4 regions of the Erwinia sp. AC075 genome follow, and region 4 is predicted to be linked to each of the others. Evidence: predicted binding sites of a transcription regulator. Region 4 holds the regulator's gene; each other region holds the start of a gene.
What was found. Region 4 encodes PurR, which represses purine synthesis genes. Its sites were predicted from a motif close to CANGCAAACGTTTGCNTG; they were not measured.
Positions count from the first base shown of each region.

Region 1: the regulator PurR is predicted to act here: its motif matches at 1,544-1,561, upstream of purH (bifunctional phosphoribosylaminoimidazolecarboxamide formyltransferase/IMP cyclohydrolase).
Region 2: the regulator PurR is predicted to act here: its motif matches at 2,686-2,703, upstream of cvpA (colicin V production protein).
Region 3: the regulator PurR is predicted to act here: its motif matches at 2,018-2,035, upstream of guaD (guanine deaminase).

Region 1 covers NZ_CEEDEU010000001.1:3,463,576-3,467,447, reverse strand. Annotated here, with positions in the region: gene purH (bifunctional phosphoribosylaminoimidazolecarboxamide formyltransferase/IMP cyclohydrolase) at 1-1,403, opposite strand, end outside; rRNA gene AC0IXH_RS16300 (16S ribosomal RNA) at 2,032-3,572, shown strand; tRNA gene AC0IXH_RS16295 (tRNA-Glu) at 3,646-3,721, shown strand.
Region 2 covers NZ_CEEDEU010000001.1:299,900-303,771, forward strand. Annotated here, with positions in the region: gene accD (acetyl-CoA carboxylase, carboxyltransferase subunit beta) at 1-422, shown strand, start outside; gene folC (bifunctional tetrahydrofolate synthase/dihydrofolate synthase) at 487-1,749, shown strand; gene dedD (cell division protein DedD) at 1,739-2,467, shown strand; gene cvpA (colicin V production protein) at 2,759-3,244, shown strand; gene purF (amidophosphoribosyltransferase) at 3,281-3,872, shown strand, end outside.
Region 3 covers NZ_CEEDEU010000001.1:1,209,821-1,213,692, reverse strand. Annotated here, with positions in the region: gene xdhA (xanthine dehydrogenase small subunit) at 1-499, opposite strand, end outside; gene guaD (guanine deaminase) at 496-1,827, opposite strand; gene ydfG (bifunctional NADP-dependent 3-hydroxy acid dehydrogenase/3-hydroxypropionate dehydrogenase YdfG) at 2,234-2,980, shown strand; gene hrpA (ATP-dependent RNA helicase HrpA) at 3,062-3,872, opposite strand, start outside.
Region 4 covers NZ_CEEDEU010000001.1:1,619,644-1,623,515, reverse strand. Annotated here, with positions in the region: gene punC (purine nucleoside transporter PunC) at 1-436, opposite strand, end outside; gene punR (DNA-binding transcriptional activator PunR) at 550-1,461, shown strand; gene purR (HTH-type transcriptional repressor PurR) at 1,510-2,535, opposite strand; gene cydH (cytochrome bd-I oxidase subunit CydH) at 2,820-2,909, shown strand; gene AC0IXH_RS07575 (C40 family peptidase) at 2,953-3,792, opposite strand.

The DNA.
Region 1 (3,872 bases), 1.8 Mb from region 4:
ACTTCCAGTCCTTCATCGCTGGCTTTAATACCGGCAATTTTCGCTGAGTAGACGCGGCTCATCTGGCCTGCACCTATGCCGATGGTCATATTGTCACGGGCATACACGATGGCATTGGACTTAACGAACTTGGCCACTTTCCAGCAGAACAGCGCGTCACGCAGTTCCTGTTCGGTTGGCTGGCGCTTGCTGACCACACGCAGCTGGCTTTCATTCACCATGCCGAGATCGCGATCCTGCACCAGCAGGCCACCGTTGACGCGTTTGAAATCCAGCGCGGTCTGACGCTCCTGCCACTGACCGCAGGTCAGCACGCGAACGTTCTGTTTGGCGGCGGTAATCTTCAGGGCGGCTTCGCTAGCGGATGGCGCGATGATCACTTCGACGAACTGACGGCTGATGATCGCCTGAGCAGTGGCTTCGTCCAGCTCGCGGTTGAACGCAATGATGCCGCCAAACGCGGAGGTTGGATCGGTTTTGTAAGCACGCTCGTAGGCATCGAGGATTGAACCACCAACAGCCACGCCACACGGGTTCGCATGCTTGACGATCACGCAGGCTGCCTCGGTGAACTCTTTCACACATTCCAGCGCGGCATCAGTATCTGCGATGTTGTTATAAGAGAGGGCTTTGCCCTGAAGCTGTTGCGCGGTGGCCACGGATGCCTCTGTGACATTCTCTTCTATATAGAAGGCCGCATCCTGATGGCTGTTTTCGCCGTAGCGCATATCCTGCTTCTTAATGAAGTTCAGGTTCAGCGTGCGGGGGAAGCGGCCAGCCGGTTCGCTGGTTTCACCATGGTACGCCGGCACCATGCTGCCAAAATAGTTGGCAATCATGCTGTCGTAGGCGGCGGTGTGTTCGAAGGCTTTAATTGCCAGGTCGAAACGGGTGGCCAGCGTCAGAGAGTTCTGGTTGGCATCCATCTCGGCAACGATTGCCTGGTAGTCGCTGCTCTTAACGACAATCGCCACGTCTTTGTGGTTCTTCGCCGCTGAGCGCACCATGGTTGGCCCGCCGATATCGATATTCTCAACCGCATCTTCCAGCGAGCAACCTTCACGGGCAACGGTCTGGGCGAACGGATAAAGGTTAACGACTACCATGTCGATAGGAGAGATGCTGTGCTCCTGCATGATGGCATCATCCTGTCCGCGGCGTCCTAAGATGCCGCCATGCACTTTCGGGTGCAGGGTTTTGACGCGTCCATCCATCATTTCCGGGAAACCGGTGTAGTCGGACACTTCAGTAACAGGCAGGCCCGCGTCTGCCAGCAGGCGAGCAGTACCGCCAGTGGAGAGGAGCTCGACGCCGCGCTGAGTCAGCGCCTGAGCAAATTCGAGAATGCCGGCTTTGTCAGACACGCTCAGAAGCGCGCGGCGTACAGGACGAGGTTGTTGCATGAGGTTTATCCCTTGGCTTTGGTTCGCATCGATAAGATCGTTACCTCAAGCTTAGCCATTTTCTTCCTCTATATAGAAGAAGAGTGAATTCAGCCTCAGGTAACGCCCTTAACAGCGGCAGTTTTTTTCGGGGGCATTGTAGCGAAAACGTTTGCGTGGTGCTTGTCTAATTTAACGGGCGCTGACGAATGTGGATAAGATTGTGCATAACTGCGTATAAACAGCCCTTTTGCTGTGGATTGCAGCGAACGGTCTGTTTTTCGCAATTTAGGGGTTGTCAGGGTGCGAGAACTCCCTATAATGCGACTCCATCAACATGGCACAACGACTTACGAGTCATCGGGTTGAGAGATTCAGGAAGCTGAATCGCCGGAGAAAAACTTCCCAAAAAGAAGTTGACTCTGAAGGAGGAAAGCGTAATATACGCCACCTCGCAGTAAGGCGCCAAGGCACTTACCGCAACGCTCTTTAACAATTTATCAGACAATCTGTGTGGGCACTCGCAGGATTGATATCAGCGCCGCAAGGCGCAAAAAAATATCAAGCCTTAAGAGTGAACACATAATGAAATTCATTATGACGTTTTACACTTGAGCACCGCTGAACTTGTTTCAGCAAATCGAACTTTTAATTGAAGAGTTTGATCATGGCTCAGATTGAACGCTGGCGGCAGGCCTAACACATGCAAGTCGAACGGTAGCACAGAGAGCTTGCTCTCGGGTGACGAGTGGCGGACGGGTGAGTAATGTCTGGGAAACTGCCTGATGGAGGGGGATAACTACTGGAAACGGTAGCTAATACCGCATAACGTCTTCGGACCAAAGTGGGGGACCTTCGGGCCTCACACCATCGGATGTGCCCAGATGGGATTAGCTAGTAGGTGGGGTAATGGCTCACCTAGGCGACGATCCCTAGCTGGTCTGAGAGGATGACCAGCCACACTGGAACTGAGACACGGTCCAGACTCCTACGGGAGGCAGCAGTGGGGAATATTGCACAATGGGCGCAAGCCTGATGCAGCCATGCCGCGTGTATGAAGAAGGCCTTCGGGTTGTAAAGTACTTTCAGCGGGGAGGAAGGCGATAAGGTTAATAACCTTATCGATTGACGTTACCCGCAGAAGAAGCACCGGCTAACTCCGTGCCAGCAGCCGCGGTAATACGGAGGGTGCAAGCGTTAATCGGAATTACTGGGCGTAAAGCGCACGCAGGCGGTCTGTCAAGTCAGATGTGAAATCCCCGGGCTTAACCTGGGAACTGCATTTGAAACTGGCAGGCTAGAGTCTTGTAGAGGGGGGTAGAATTCCAGGTGTAGCGGTGAAATGCGTAGAGATCTGGAGGAATACCGGTGGCGAAGGCGGCCCCCTGGACAAAGACTGACGCTCAGGTGCGAAAGCGTGGGGAGCAAACAGGATTAGATACCCTGGTAGTCCACGCCGTAAACGATGTCGACTTGGAGGTTGTGCCCTTGAGGCGTGGCTTCCGGAGCTAACGCGTTAAGTCGACCGCCTGGGGAGTACGGCCGCAAGGTTAAAACTCAAATGAATTGACGGGGGCCCGCACAAGCGGTGGAGCATGTGGTTTAATTCGATGCAACGCGAAGAACCTTACCTGGCCTTGACATCCACGGAATTCGGCAGAGATGCCTTAGTGCCTTCGGGAACCGTGAGACAGGTGCTGCATGGCTGTCGTCAGCTCGTGTTGTGAAATGTTGGGTTAAGTCCCGCAACGAGCGCAACCCTTATCCTTTGTTGCCAGCGAGTAATGTCGGGAACTCAAAGGAGACTGCCGGTGACAAACCGGAGGAAGGTGGGGATGACGTCAAGTCATCATGGCCCTTACGGCCAGGGCTACACACGTGCTACAATGGCGCATACAAAGAGAAGCGAACTCGCGAGAGCAAGCGGACCTCACAAAGTGCGTCGTAGTCCGGATCGGAGTCTGCAACTCGACTCCGTGAAGTCGGAATCGCTAGTAATCGTAGATCAGAATGCTACGGTGAATACGTTCCCGGGCCTTGTACACACCGCCCGTCACACCATGGGAGTGGGTTGCAAAAGAAGTAGGTAGCTTAACCTTCGGGAGGGCGCTTACCACTTTGTGATTCATGACTGGGGTGAAGTCGTAACAAGGTAACCGTAGGGGAACCTGCGGTTGGATCACCTCCTTACCTGAAGATACCTTCCCGCGTAGTGTCCACAACAGATTGTCTGATAGAAAACGTAATGAGCAACAGTAACAGAGTCCCCATCGTCTAGAGGCCCAGGACACTGCCCTTTCACGGCTGTAACAGGGGTTCGAATCCCCTTGGGGACGCCATCTCCTGATAATGAGTGAAAGACATTATCAACCCGTATCTCAAAACTGATTCTCTCCGCAAGGACGAGTCACGTTTGAGATATTTGCTCTTTAACAATCCGGAACAAGCTGAAAATTGAAACGACATGTCGTTTTCATTCTCCGTAATAAG
Region 2 (3,872 bases), 1.3 Mb from region 4:
GTGCCCGTATGCAGGAAGCGCTGATGTCGCTGATGCAGATGGCAAAAACCAGCGCCGCGCTGGCGAAAATGCAGGAACGCGGTCTGCCGTACATTTCGGTACTGACTGACCCAACCATGGGTGGCGTGTCTGCCAGCTTCGCGATGCTGGGCGATCTGAACATTGCTGAACCTAAAGCGCTGATTGGCTTTGCCGGTCCACGCGTTATCGAACAGACCGTGCGTGAGAAACTGCCACCAGGCTTCCAGCGCAGTGAGTTCCTGATCGAGAAGGGCGCTATCGATATGATCGTTCGCCGTCCGGTGATGCGCTTCAAGCTGGCCAGCATTCTGGCGAAGATGATGAATATCCCTGCGCCAGTGGAAGATACGCATAAAGAAGCGGTCCAGGACGAAGACGCGTCGCAGGGCCATGAGGCCTGATCAACGATTGAAAGGGGCGCACAGCCCCTTTTACCAATGAACCGTAACGTTGTGAACGGGACAAATGGATAATCTTCCTCAAGCCACGTCACCTTTGGTCACGTGGCTTCATTATCTTGAGAATCTCCATACTCAAGCTATCGAACTCGGGCTGACACGCGTCCATCGCGTGGCTACGTCGCTCGACCTGTTAACGCCTGCTCCCGTGGTTTTCACCGTCGCCGGGACCAACGGCAAAGGCACCACCTGTCGAACCCTTGAAACGCTGCTGATGGCCGCAGGCTATCGCGTCGGCGTGTTCAGCTCCCCGCATCTGCTGCGCTATACCGAACGGGTGCGCATTCAGGGCGAAGAGCTGCCCGAAGCCGATCACACCGCGTCGTTTGCGGATATCGACGCCGGACGGGGCGACACTTCACTGACCTACTTTGAATTCGGGACGCTCTCCGCTTTGTGGCTGTTTAAACGCGCTAAGCTGGATGTGGTGATCCTCGAAGTTGGGTTGGGCGGTCGACTGGATGCCACCAATATCGTCGATGCCGACGTCGCGGTGGTGACCAGTATCGCGCTGGATCACACCGACTGGCTGGGTCCGGATCGTGAAAGCATCGGTCGCGAGAAAGCCGGCGTGTTCCGTGGCGGTAAACCGGCGGTAGTTGGTGAACCTGATATGCCGTACACCATCGCCGAAGTGGCCGATAATCTCGGCGCGCAGCTGCTGAAGCGCGGCCGTGACTGGTCTTACACCGCGGAAGAGGGCAGCTGGTCATTTAGCGATGCGCAGGGCACGCTAAGCGCACTGCCTCTGCCGCAGGTGCCGATGCCTAATGCTGCCACCGCGCTGGCTGCGTTGCGCTGTTCCTCGCTGCAGGTGGATGATGCAATCATCTACCAATGGCTGGACAAGGCGATTCTGCCAGGCCGTTTTCAGACGGTCGCCGAGTCACCGAGGGTGATCCTGGACGTGGCGCACAATCCGCATGCGGCCAGCTATCTGGCGGGTCGACTCAGTGAACTGCCAAAAAGCGGCAAGGTTCACGCGGTGGTCGGTATGCTGCATGACAAAGACATTGCCGGTACGCTGGCCTGTCTGCAACCTGAAGTGGATTACTGGTATTGCGCGCCGCTGGACGGCCCGCGCGGTGCCAGCGCTGAACAGCTGAAGGCCCATTTGCCGACAGCGCAGACCTTTACCAGCGTGGCCGATGCTTATCGCCAGGCGCTGCAACAGGCTGAAGCGCAGGATATTGTGCTGGTGTGCGGATCGTTCCACACCGTGGCACAGGTTATGGAAACGAGGGAAACGGAGAACGGCAGTGGCCAGTAAGTTTCAGAACCGTTTAGTCGGGACCGTCATAATAGTTGCACTGGGTGTCATCATTCTGCCAGGCCTGCTCGACGGCAAGAAGAAGCACTATAAAGAAGAGTTTGCCGCGATCCCGCTGGTGCCTAAACCGGGCGACCAGCAGGAGAACGATCTGGTTCCTCCGGTAACGCAGTCTTTACCTTCGCAGCCGCCGGAAGGTGCAGCCACGGCGGTGGAAGGCAAAACGCCGGGCAATACCTCGCAGGCTGAAAGTGGCTCAACCGCGCCAAAATCCGTCAATAAGCCCAGCGTGATTTCCCCGCCGCCGATGGTCGAGTCTAAGCCGGTACAGCAGCCGAAGCCGGTGGAAAAACCGAAGCCGAAGCCGGTTGAAAAACCGGTTGAGAAACCGAAAGCACAGCCGAAGGCCGAACCGAAGCCAGAGCCGAAGCCAGAACCTGCACCTCAGGCCGCCGAGCCGGAGAGCGCACCAACCGGTCAGGCTTACGTCGTTCAGCTCGGCGCACTGAAGAATGCCAGCAAGGTGAACCAGGTTGTCGCCCAGCTGCGTCTTTCCGGTTATCGCGCCTTTACCGTGCCTTCCACGCCGGTTCAGGGCGAAATCACCCGTATTTATGTCGGGCCGGACGCGTCGAAAGCGAAAATGCAGGCATCAATCTCAGAGCTGAAAGGCATATCAGGATTGGGCGGCGTGGTGAAACCATATAGCGCTCGCTAACGTTAGCCTGTCGCTATTACTGTAAGAGTCTGCGCCTTGCCAACGGCCGTTTTCGGCCAGGCGCTTCACTCGGGTAAAACCGCCTTTTGGGCGGCTTACCCGATGCAAATCAAAAGATTGCAGTACCGGGCTGTCCGACAAGGTCGGATAGCCGCCAGCGCGCATGATTGCTGGTTTTTTTAGCAAATTGTTTTAATTAAACTGGCAAAGGAAAACCCTACGCAAACGTTTTCTTTTTCTGTTAGAATTCGCCCCGAACTGGATGCAGGGGCACAGTCGCTGGAAGAGTTCATGGTCTGGATAGATTACGTCATTATTGCGGTTATTAGTTTTTCGGCTCTTGTCAGCCTGATCCGTGGGTTCGTTCGGGAAGCATTATCACTCGTCACCTGGGGTTGCGCATTTTTTGTCGCCAGTCATTACTACTCCTTCCTCGCGGTCTGGTTCACCGGTTTTGAAGACGAACTGGTTCGAAATGGGATCGCCATTGCGGTGTTGTTCGTTGCCACGCTGTTAGTCGGGGCTATCGTCAACTTCGTTATTGGGTCGCTGGTTGAAAAAACCGGCCTGTCGGGTACCGACAGAGTGTTGGGAGTCTGTTTCGGGGCATTACGTGGCGTGCTGATAGTCTCAGCCATTCTGTTTTTCCTCGATACATTCACTGGATTTTCCAAAAGTCCGGACTGGCAACAGTCTCAGCTGGTTCCCCAGTTCAGTTACATCATCAGGTGGTTTTTTGACTACCTGAAAAGCACGTCGAGTTTTTTGCCCCGGTAATAGAACCTGGGTTGCGGCTTATGAGGAAATAACCACATGTGCGGTATTGTCGGGATCGCCGGATTTATGCCGGTCAACCAGTCGATTTATGACGCGTTAACGGTGCTCCAGCACCGTGGGCAGGATGCCGCAGGCATCGTAACCATTGATGCATTGAATTGCTTCCGCCTGCGTAAAGCAAACGGCCTGGTTAGCGATGTATTTGAAGCCCGCCATATGCAGCGTATGCAAGGCAATATGGGCATCGGTCACGTCCGTTACCCAACTGCGGGAAGCTCCAGTGCTTCCGAAGCGCAGCCTTTCTACGTGAACTCGCCTTACGGCATTACGCTTGCGCACAACGGTAACCTGACCAACGCGCACGAACTGCGTAAGCAGCTGTTCGAAAGCGGTCGTCGTCACGTTAACACCACATCAGATTCTGAAATCCTGCTCAATATCTTTGCTCAGGAGCTGGATCGTTTTCAGCACTTCCCGCTGGAAGCAGACAATATTTTTGCCGCTGTGGCAGCGGTTCATCAGCACGTTCGTGGCGCGTATGCCTGCGTGTCGATGATCATCGGCCATGGCATGGTCGCGTTCCGCGATCCTAACGGCATCCGTCCGTTGGTGATTGGCAAGCGTGGCA
Region 3 (3,872 bases), 410 kb from region 4:
ACTGGAAACTGTCAACTTCAGGCTGTTCACAGGCCTGGCGCGCGGCATCGACAATCGGACGGTAGCCGGTGCAGCGGCATAGGTTGCCCGCCAGCGCCTGTTCAGCCTGCTTATGCTGCCAGCCATCGCTGTTTTTTTGCAGCGTGAACAGCGACATCACAAAGCCGGGCGTGCAGAATCCGCACTGTGACGCGTGGCAATCCACCATCGCCTGCTGCACCGAATGCAGTTTATTGCCCTGCTTTAAGTCCTCGACGGTGATCAGCTGTTTGCCCTGCAGGCTGCTGACAAAGGTCAGGCAGCTGTTGGCGGTTTCATACACCATTTCGCCGTTTTCCACCCGGCCAAGTGTGACCGTACAGGCGCCACAGTCACCCGACGCACAGCCTTCTTTGGTGCCGCTACGCCGTTTATTCTGACGCAGGTAGTTCAGTACGGTCAGATTGGGATCCAGCGACTCTTCGGTCACCAGCGTCTGATTCAGTAAAAATTGGATCATGCGGCTTTTACCTCACTGTGTGTCTGCCAGACGCACTGCCCGTTTACCCAGGTTGCAGCGATATTGCGATCGTCGCCCAGCGTCATCAGCACAAAGAGTTTTTCCCAGATATCTTTGCTGTTGGCATGGCGCATCTGTTGTAAGGCGGAAACCGCCGGATCCAGCACCACGAAGTCGGCTTCTTTTCCGGGGCTGAAGTTGCCGATGCGGCTGTCCAGATCCAGCGCATGCGCGCCGCCCAGCGTGGCATGATAGAAGGCTTCACAGGCCGCCAGCTTGTAGCGCTGGAGCTGGCCCACTTTGTAGGCCTCGCCCAGCGTTTGCAGCATGCTAAAGGTGGTCCCTGCGCCGACATCGGTGCCCACACCCATTTTCACCCCTTTCTGCCAGCAGGTGTTCAGGTCGAACAGGCCGCTGCCCAAAAACAGGTTGGATGTCGGGCAAAATGCCACGGCGGAGTCGGTTTTGTGCAGGCAATCCCACTCTTCATCTTCCAGATGCAGGCAATGCGCAAAGACGCTGCGGCGACCGGTCAGCTGATAGGCGTCATACACATCGAGATAATTTTTATGCGCCGGGAACAGCGACTTCACCCATTCAATTTCCTGCGGATTTTCGCTGAGGTGCGTATGCATCCAGGTATCCGGAAATTCGGCCTTCAGCTGGCTGACCTTGCTCAGCAGTTCCGGCGAAGAGGTCGGCGCAAAGCGTGGCGTCAGCGCATAGCTGAGGCGCCCCTTGTTGTGCCAGCGCTCAATCAGCGCACGCGTTTGTTGATAGCTCTGCTCCGGCGTTTCGGTCAGGTAATCTGGCGCATTGCGATCCATCATTACCTTACCGGCAATCAGCCGCATCCCCAGCCCGTCGGCAGCGGTAAACAGCGCATCGACCGACTCGGGATGCACGGTGCCAAACACCAGCGCCGTGGTGGTGCCATTGCTCAGCAGCTGGTGCAGGAAGAAGGCCGACATTTTGGCGGCGTGCTGCGGGCAATGGTACTGGCTCTCTACCGGGAAGGTGTACTGCTGCAGCCATTCCAGCAGCTGCTCGCCATAGGCACCGATCATTTCGGTTTGCGGGTAGTGAATATGCGTATCGACAAAACCGGGAACGATCAGCTTGCCGCGATAGTCGAGCACGGCAACGTCGTCGGCAAGCTGAAGGCGCCCTTCTTCCCACGGCTGCAGCGATACGATTTCACCGCCGTTCAGCAGCAGCAATCCATCTTCAATATAACGAGCCTGTTCGGGAAGCTGCGTCGGCGTGTCCACAACGGCAGTAATATCAAAAAAGCTTCCGCGAATAGCCTGAGTACAGGTAACTGACATAGCGATTCCTTGGGGAAAGAGTTCAACCCTTTCTTTTGTTATTGCAGGTGATGACCTTTATTTCAAATTGCAATTGTTATGCCAGATCGCCATATCGTAATTTCTTAATAATAATCAGAAGGTTAATGTGGTTTTATGACAAGCTCATGTCTGCCTGCCAGGTAATCGTGTGCGCAACCGGTTGCTTTTATCCGCAAACGGTTGCATTGAGGAATTATTTTTAATAAGCCGCACCGTCGGCGCTGCGCGGCAAAAAAGCCGCACTAAAAAAAGGCAGCGTGCGAATTAAACGCACCAACAGCGTGCAGATCGGTTTAGTAAATAAATCATAACCTTTTCGTCCTTATCAGCTTACCTTTGAAATGGTAAGGTGGCTGGAATTGAAAATACCTTGAGGAACAGTGAGATGATTGTATTTGTTACTGGCGCTACCGCAGGATTCGGAGAAGATATCACCCGCCGCTTTATTGCTCAGGGGCATAAAGTGATCGCCACCGGCCGCCGTCAGGAGCGTTTACAGGCGCTGAAAGAGGAGCTGGGTGACGCTGTATATACCCTGCAACTGGACGTGTGCAACCGTACCGGTATTGAAGAAGCGCTGGCCAGCCTGCCCGCCGACTGGCGCAATATCGACGTGTTGGTCAACAACGCCGGTCTGGCGTTGGGCATCGAGCCGGCGCATAAAGCCAACGTCGATGACTGGGATCTGATGATCGACACCAATAACAAAGGCCTGGTGTATATGACCCGTGCGGTGTTGCCGGCCATGGTTGAGCGCAATGTTGGCCACATCATCAATATCGGTTCGATTGCCGGCAGCTGGCCTTACGCCGGCGGCAACGTGTATGGCGCCACCAAAGCCTTCGTGCGTCAGTTCAGCCTGAATCTGCGCGCCGATTTGCATGGCACCGCGCTGCGCGTCACCAATATTGAACCAGGCCTGGTTGGCGGCACCGAGTTTTCTAACGTGCGCTTCAAGGGCGACGATGCCAAAGCGGACAGCGTGTATGACGGCGCGGAACCGTTAACGGCAGAAGACGTGACCGAAGCGGTGTACTGGGTGGCGAACCTGCCTAAGCACGTCAATATCAATACGCTGGAGATGATGCCAGTCGGTCAGACGCTGGCAGGTTTGAAGGTGCACAAGGCGTAATGTTAGACGGAGCGCAAGCGCTCGGGCGATAACGATGAAAACAGGCTGCAGATGCAGCCTGTTTTCATTTACCACACCCGGTTAAATCACGATCTCATCCATCGCCTGCTGGATACGCTTCTCCGAAACCGGATAGGGCGTGCCAAGCTGCTGGGCAAAATAGCTCACCCGCAACTCTTCAATCATCCAACGCACGTCCTTCACGTCTTCATCTTCGCGGCGAACGGCGGGCAACTTGTTGTACCAGGTGGACCAGGCCTGCTGAATTTTTTCAATTTTCAGCATTCTGGCGCGATCGCTGTGCGGATCGATCGGCATTTTTTCCAGCCGCCGCTCCATTGCCGTCAGATAACGCAAGGTATCCGACAGTCGCTTCCAGCCGTTCTGGGTAACAAAGCCTTTGTACACCAGGCCGCCTAACTGTGCCTTAACGTCAGACAGCGCCAGCGCCATACTCATATCCACGCGCCCTTTCAGACGTTTGTTGATATTGAACACCGCGGTGAGGATCTGCTCGACCTTTTTGGCGATGTCGACCACCGTGTCGTTCAGCTCGGCGCGAACCTTATCGTGCAGTTTGCTGTAACCCGCTTCCTGCCAGGTTGGGCCGCCGTGTTCATCAATCAGCTTATCAACACCACAGGCGATGCAGTCATCAATCAGATCCAGCACCTTGCCATACGGGTTGAAATAGAGTCCCAGCTTGGCTTTATTTGGCAGCTTCTCATGCAGATATTTGATCGGCGACGGAATATTAAGCAGCAGCAAACGCCGCTGGCCGCGCCACATGGCCTTCTGCTGCTCATGCTGCGAGTCAAACAGGCGGATCGCCACGCTGTCTTTCTCATCCACCAACGCCGGCCAGGCCTTCACGCTGTAATTTCCGCGCTTC
Region 4 (3,872 bases):
GCGCGAGCGCAGGCGAGAGTGCCACTAACGGCATGATGGAGGCGAATACGCGATTTGCCTGGCTGGCGGAATAGCGGTCGACAACCAGTGCCTGCCAGCTGACGGCAGCGGCACAAATCCCCACCGCTTGCACAAAGCGCAACGCCAGCAGGGCAGCAGCAGAATCTACCCACCACATCGCGCCACAACTGACGGCGAACAGACTCAGACCCATCAACAGCACAGGCTTACGGCCAATACGATCCGACAACGGACCCCAAAACAGCTGGGCGATGGCAAAACCCGCCAGGAACAGGCTGAGGCTGGCGCTGATGATCCCGGCATCGGTTTGCAGGTCTTGTTGCATGGCACCAAAGGCAGGCAGGTACATATCGGTAGCGAGGAAACCTGCCACGCTTAACAGCGCCAGGTAAACAATAAATCCTTTCGAAGGCATTCTTTTGCTCTTTATTTGTGATGAACGAAACGCCGCAGAGTGTAATCGCGTGCCATACAGCTTGTGAAACGGTAATATTTGCAGGTTGCGTTCAAAAATATTGCAGGCAGATTATGTGGTCAGAACATTCCCTTGAAGTGGTTGATGCAGTTGCCCGCAGCGGCAGTTTTACCGCTGCCGCCGCAGAGCTCCATCGCGTACCCTCAGCCATCAGTTATACCGTGCGGCAGCTGGAGGAATGGCTTGCCGTGCCGTTGTTTGAGCGTCGCCACCGTGATGTGGTGCTGACCGATGCGGGACGGGTATTTATCCAGGAGGGCCGCAGTGTCATCAAAAAAATGCTAGCCACCCGACGGCAGTGCCAACAGGTCGCTAACGGCTGGCGAGGGCAAATTAATATCGCCGTCGATCGCATCGTTAAATCTCAGCGCACCCGACAGCTGGTAGTCGACTTTTATCGGCACTTTCCGGATATGGAACTGCATCTGTCAGCAGAAGTATTTAACGGCGTCTGGGATGCGTTGGCCGATGGGCGGGTGGATGTTGCCATCGGCGCGACACAGGCTATCCCGGTAGGTGGCCGCTTCGCCTTCCGCAATATGGGCGCGCTCAACTGGCGCTGTGTGGTCGCCGCGGATCATCCGCTGGCACGTCAGCACGCAGAAACCAGTGAAGAGGCCATTGGCGAATGGCCTTCACTGGTGCTGGAAGATACCTCAAGAGCCTTGCCGAAACGCACCACATGGACGCTGGATAATCAGCGGCGGTTGGTGGTGCCAGACTGGGAAAGCGCGTTTGACTGCCTGCTGGCGGGCTTGTGCGTGGGGATGGTGCCGGGCCATCTGGCGCAACCGCTGCTGCAAAAGGGCGCTTTGCATGAACTGACGCTGGAAGGCGGATTTCCGGACAGTCCGTGCTGCGTGAGCTGGTCTGAGCAGCAGGCTTCACCGGCGCTGAGCTGGTTGCTGGATTATCTGGGTGACAGTGACACGCTGAACAGTGAATGGCTGAAGGAAGAGCCCTGAGTCAACATAGTGTGCCGAGGGAGAATTCGCCCTCAGCACTGAGCGGGACTAGCGGCGATAGTCCAGGAAGGGACCATCGGCAACCGAACGGCGTTCGATCAACGTAGGATGTACTTCAATCGTCTGCGGTTCTTCACGCTTGCTGGTGATACGATCTAACAGCATATCGAAGGCGGTTTCGCCCAGCTGTTCTTTTGGCTGGTGAACCGTGGTCAGGGCCGGTGTGAAGTAACGGGCGTTGCGTACGTTATCGTACCCGATCACCGATATATCCTGCGGAACGCGCAGGCCCATCTCATCAGCCGCACAAATTGCGCCCATCGCCATCACATCGCCACCGCAGAACACCGCCGTTGGACGCTGCTTCTGCGAGAGGATTTGCTGCATCGCCTGGTGACCTGATTCAGGTTCGAAATTGCCCTGAACCAGCCACTCGTCACGCAAGGTAATCCCCGCTTCAGACAATGCTTTCATAAATCCGGCAAGACGGCCACCGCCGGTGTTACGCTCCATCTGACCGGGTATGACACCAATATCTCGATGCCCACGGTCGATCAGATAACGGCCAGCCAGATAACCGCCTTCAAAGGCGTTGTCTTCTACCGTATCGGTAAAGTCACCGCGCGATTTGCCCCAGTCCATCACCACCATAGGAATATTGCGGTTATCTTCTAGCATGGTGATCAGCTCGTCCGGGTATTCGGAACACATCACCAGCAGGCCATCCACGCGTTTCTGCGCCATCATCGACAGATAGGCCTGCTGCTTGGCAAGATCATTGTGGGCGTTACCGAGGATCAGCGTGTAGCCTTTGGCAAAACAGCGGTTTTCAATGGCTTCAATAATTTCGGCGAAATAGGGCGCCTCGCTCGAAGTAGCCAGCAGCCCGATGGTTTTGGTGTGATTCACCTTCAGACTACGGGCAACCGCGCTGGGTGAATAGTGGAGCGCCTTAATGGCGGCCCACACGGCTTCCCGCGTTTCTTCTGCAACGAAACGGGTCTTGTTGATGACGTGGGAGACGGTGGTGGTGGACACCCCGGCTTGCTTTGCCACATCTTTAATTGTTGCCATGAAATAACTACTCCTGCGCCTATCTTAACTGTTTGATAAGCCTGTTGTTAATCGTTTGCCTGGTGAGATCGAAAACCTGACGTCTGAAGTCGTTTTTTAGTTGCTGTCCGGAGTCGTCAGGAAGGAAAAAGCGCTGATTAAAGACCGCTAAACACCTTAAGGTGCGGGCCGTTGCGCAACAAAAAAAGAATTCTAACAAGGCTTGGCAGAGAAAACGAGATTTTTACCGTCAAGTATGGGAAAATTGATGGCATCATAAACTGTAGGGCTATTTAGGATTAAAAATGGATACCGATCTGAAGTTCTCTTTACTGACCACGGTTTGCGCACTGTTGATGATTATGGCGTTTAGCTTCACCGCGATTATGCATTAAGTGCAAACAGGGCCGGTCTGACGATCGGCTCTGAGTATTTCCGCTATCGAATGGTTTTTGGCGTCATCATCCGGCGGGCACCAATATAGTGGCGCTGCCAGTAATCATCTGCCAGAGCGCTGACCTGAATATCCTTGCCAGTACGTGGCGACTGAATAAACTTCCCACCACCCAGATACACGCCAACATGATCTGCCGTCTCGCGCCCGTTAATGCGGAAGAAGACTAAATCGCCTTTCTCCAGCTCATCACGCTTTATCGAAGCCGCATCATGCAGGTGATACATCTCATTCGCCGTGCGCGGGATTTTAAACTTCACTAAATCCTTGTAGGCATACCACACCAGGCCGCTGCAATCGAAGCCGGTTTTAGGCGACGTTCCGCCCCATTGGTAAGGTTTACCCAGCTGGCCCATCAGTTTGGTCATCGCGGTTTCACGGGCTTTTTGATAGCGGGCGCGGTGAGCTTTACTTAACTTTAATGGCGCAGAAACAGAGTCTGACGTCAGCTCTTCAGCAGTATCGACAACCTTGCCACGATGGCGGCCATAGCGTTTTTTTCCGGCGTTTAAGGTGGTTTTCTTTTTGTATTTGCTGGAGTGCAACGGGGCAGTCTGAACAGAGGCGGTTTGCAGCGAAGGTTTCTTTTTAAGCTTCAACTTTTGTACTGAGGTTAAGCGAGATTTTTTGCTGGTGGATTCTTTAACTTTTTTGGTGCTGTTGGCTTTAACCGGTCGGCGTTTACGTCGCTCATCCTCTCGGGCAGGCGTGCCGCTATCTGCCTTATGATGATTTGCATTAATAGGGGCATGTGGCGATGCGTGCGCCATATTGAAAAACAGCTGGGCAAAGGCCAGCATGAAGAGCGTGATAAGTAAACGCATCGTTACCATTAACAGTTTGTGCTACGACCAGAGGCCACAGCTTGCCAGAAACAGGGAGTTCTGCCTTTCAGCAGCGTCAT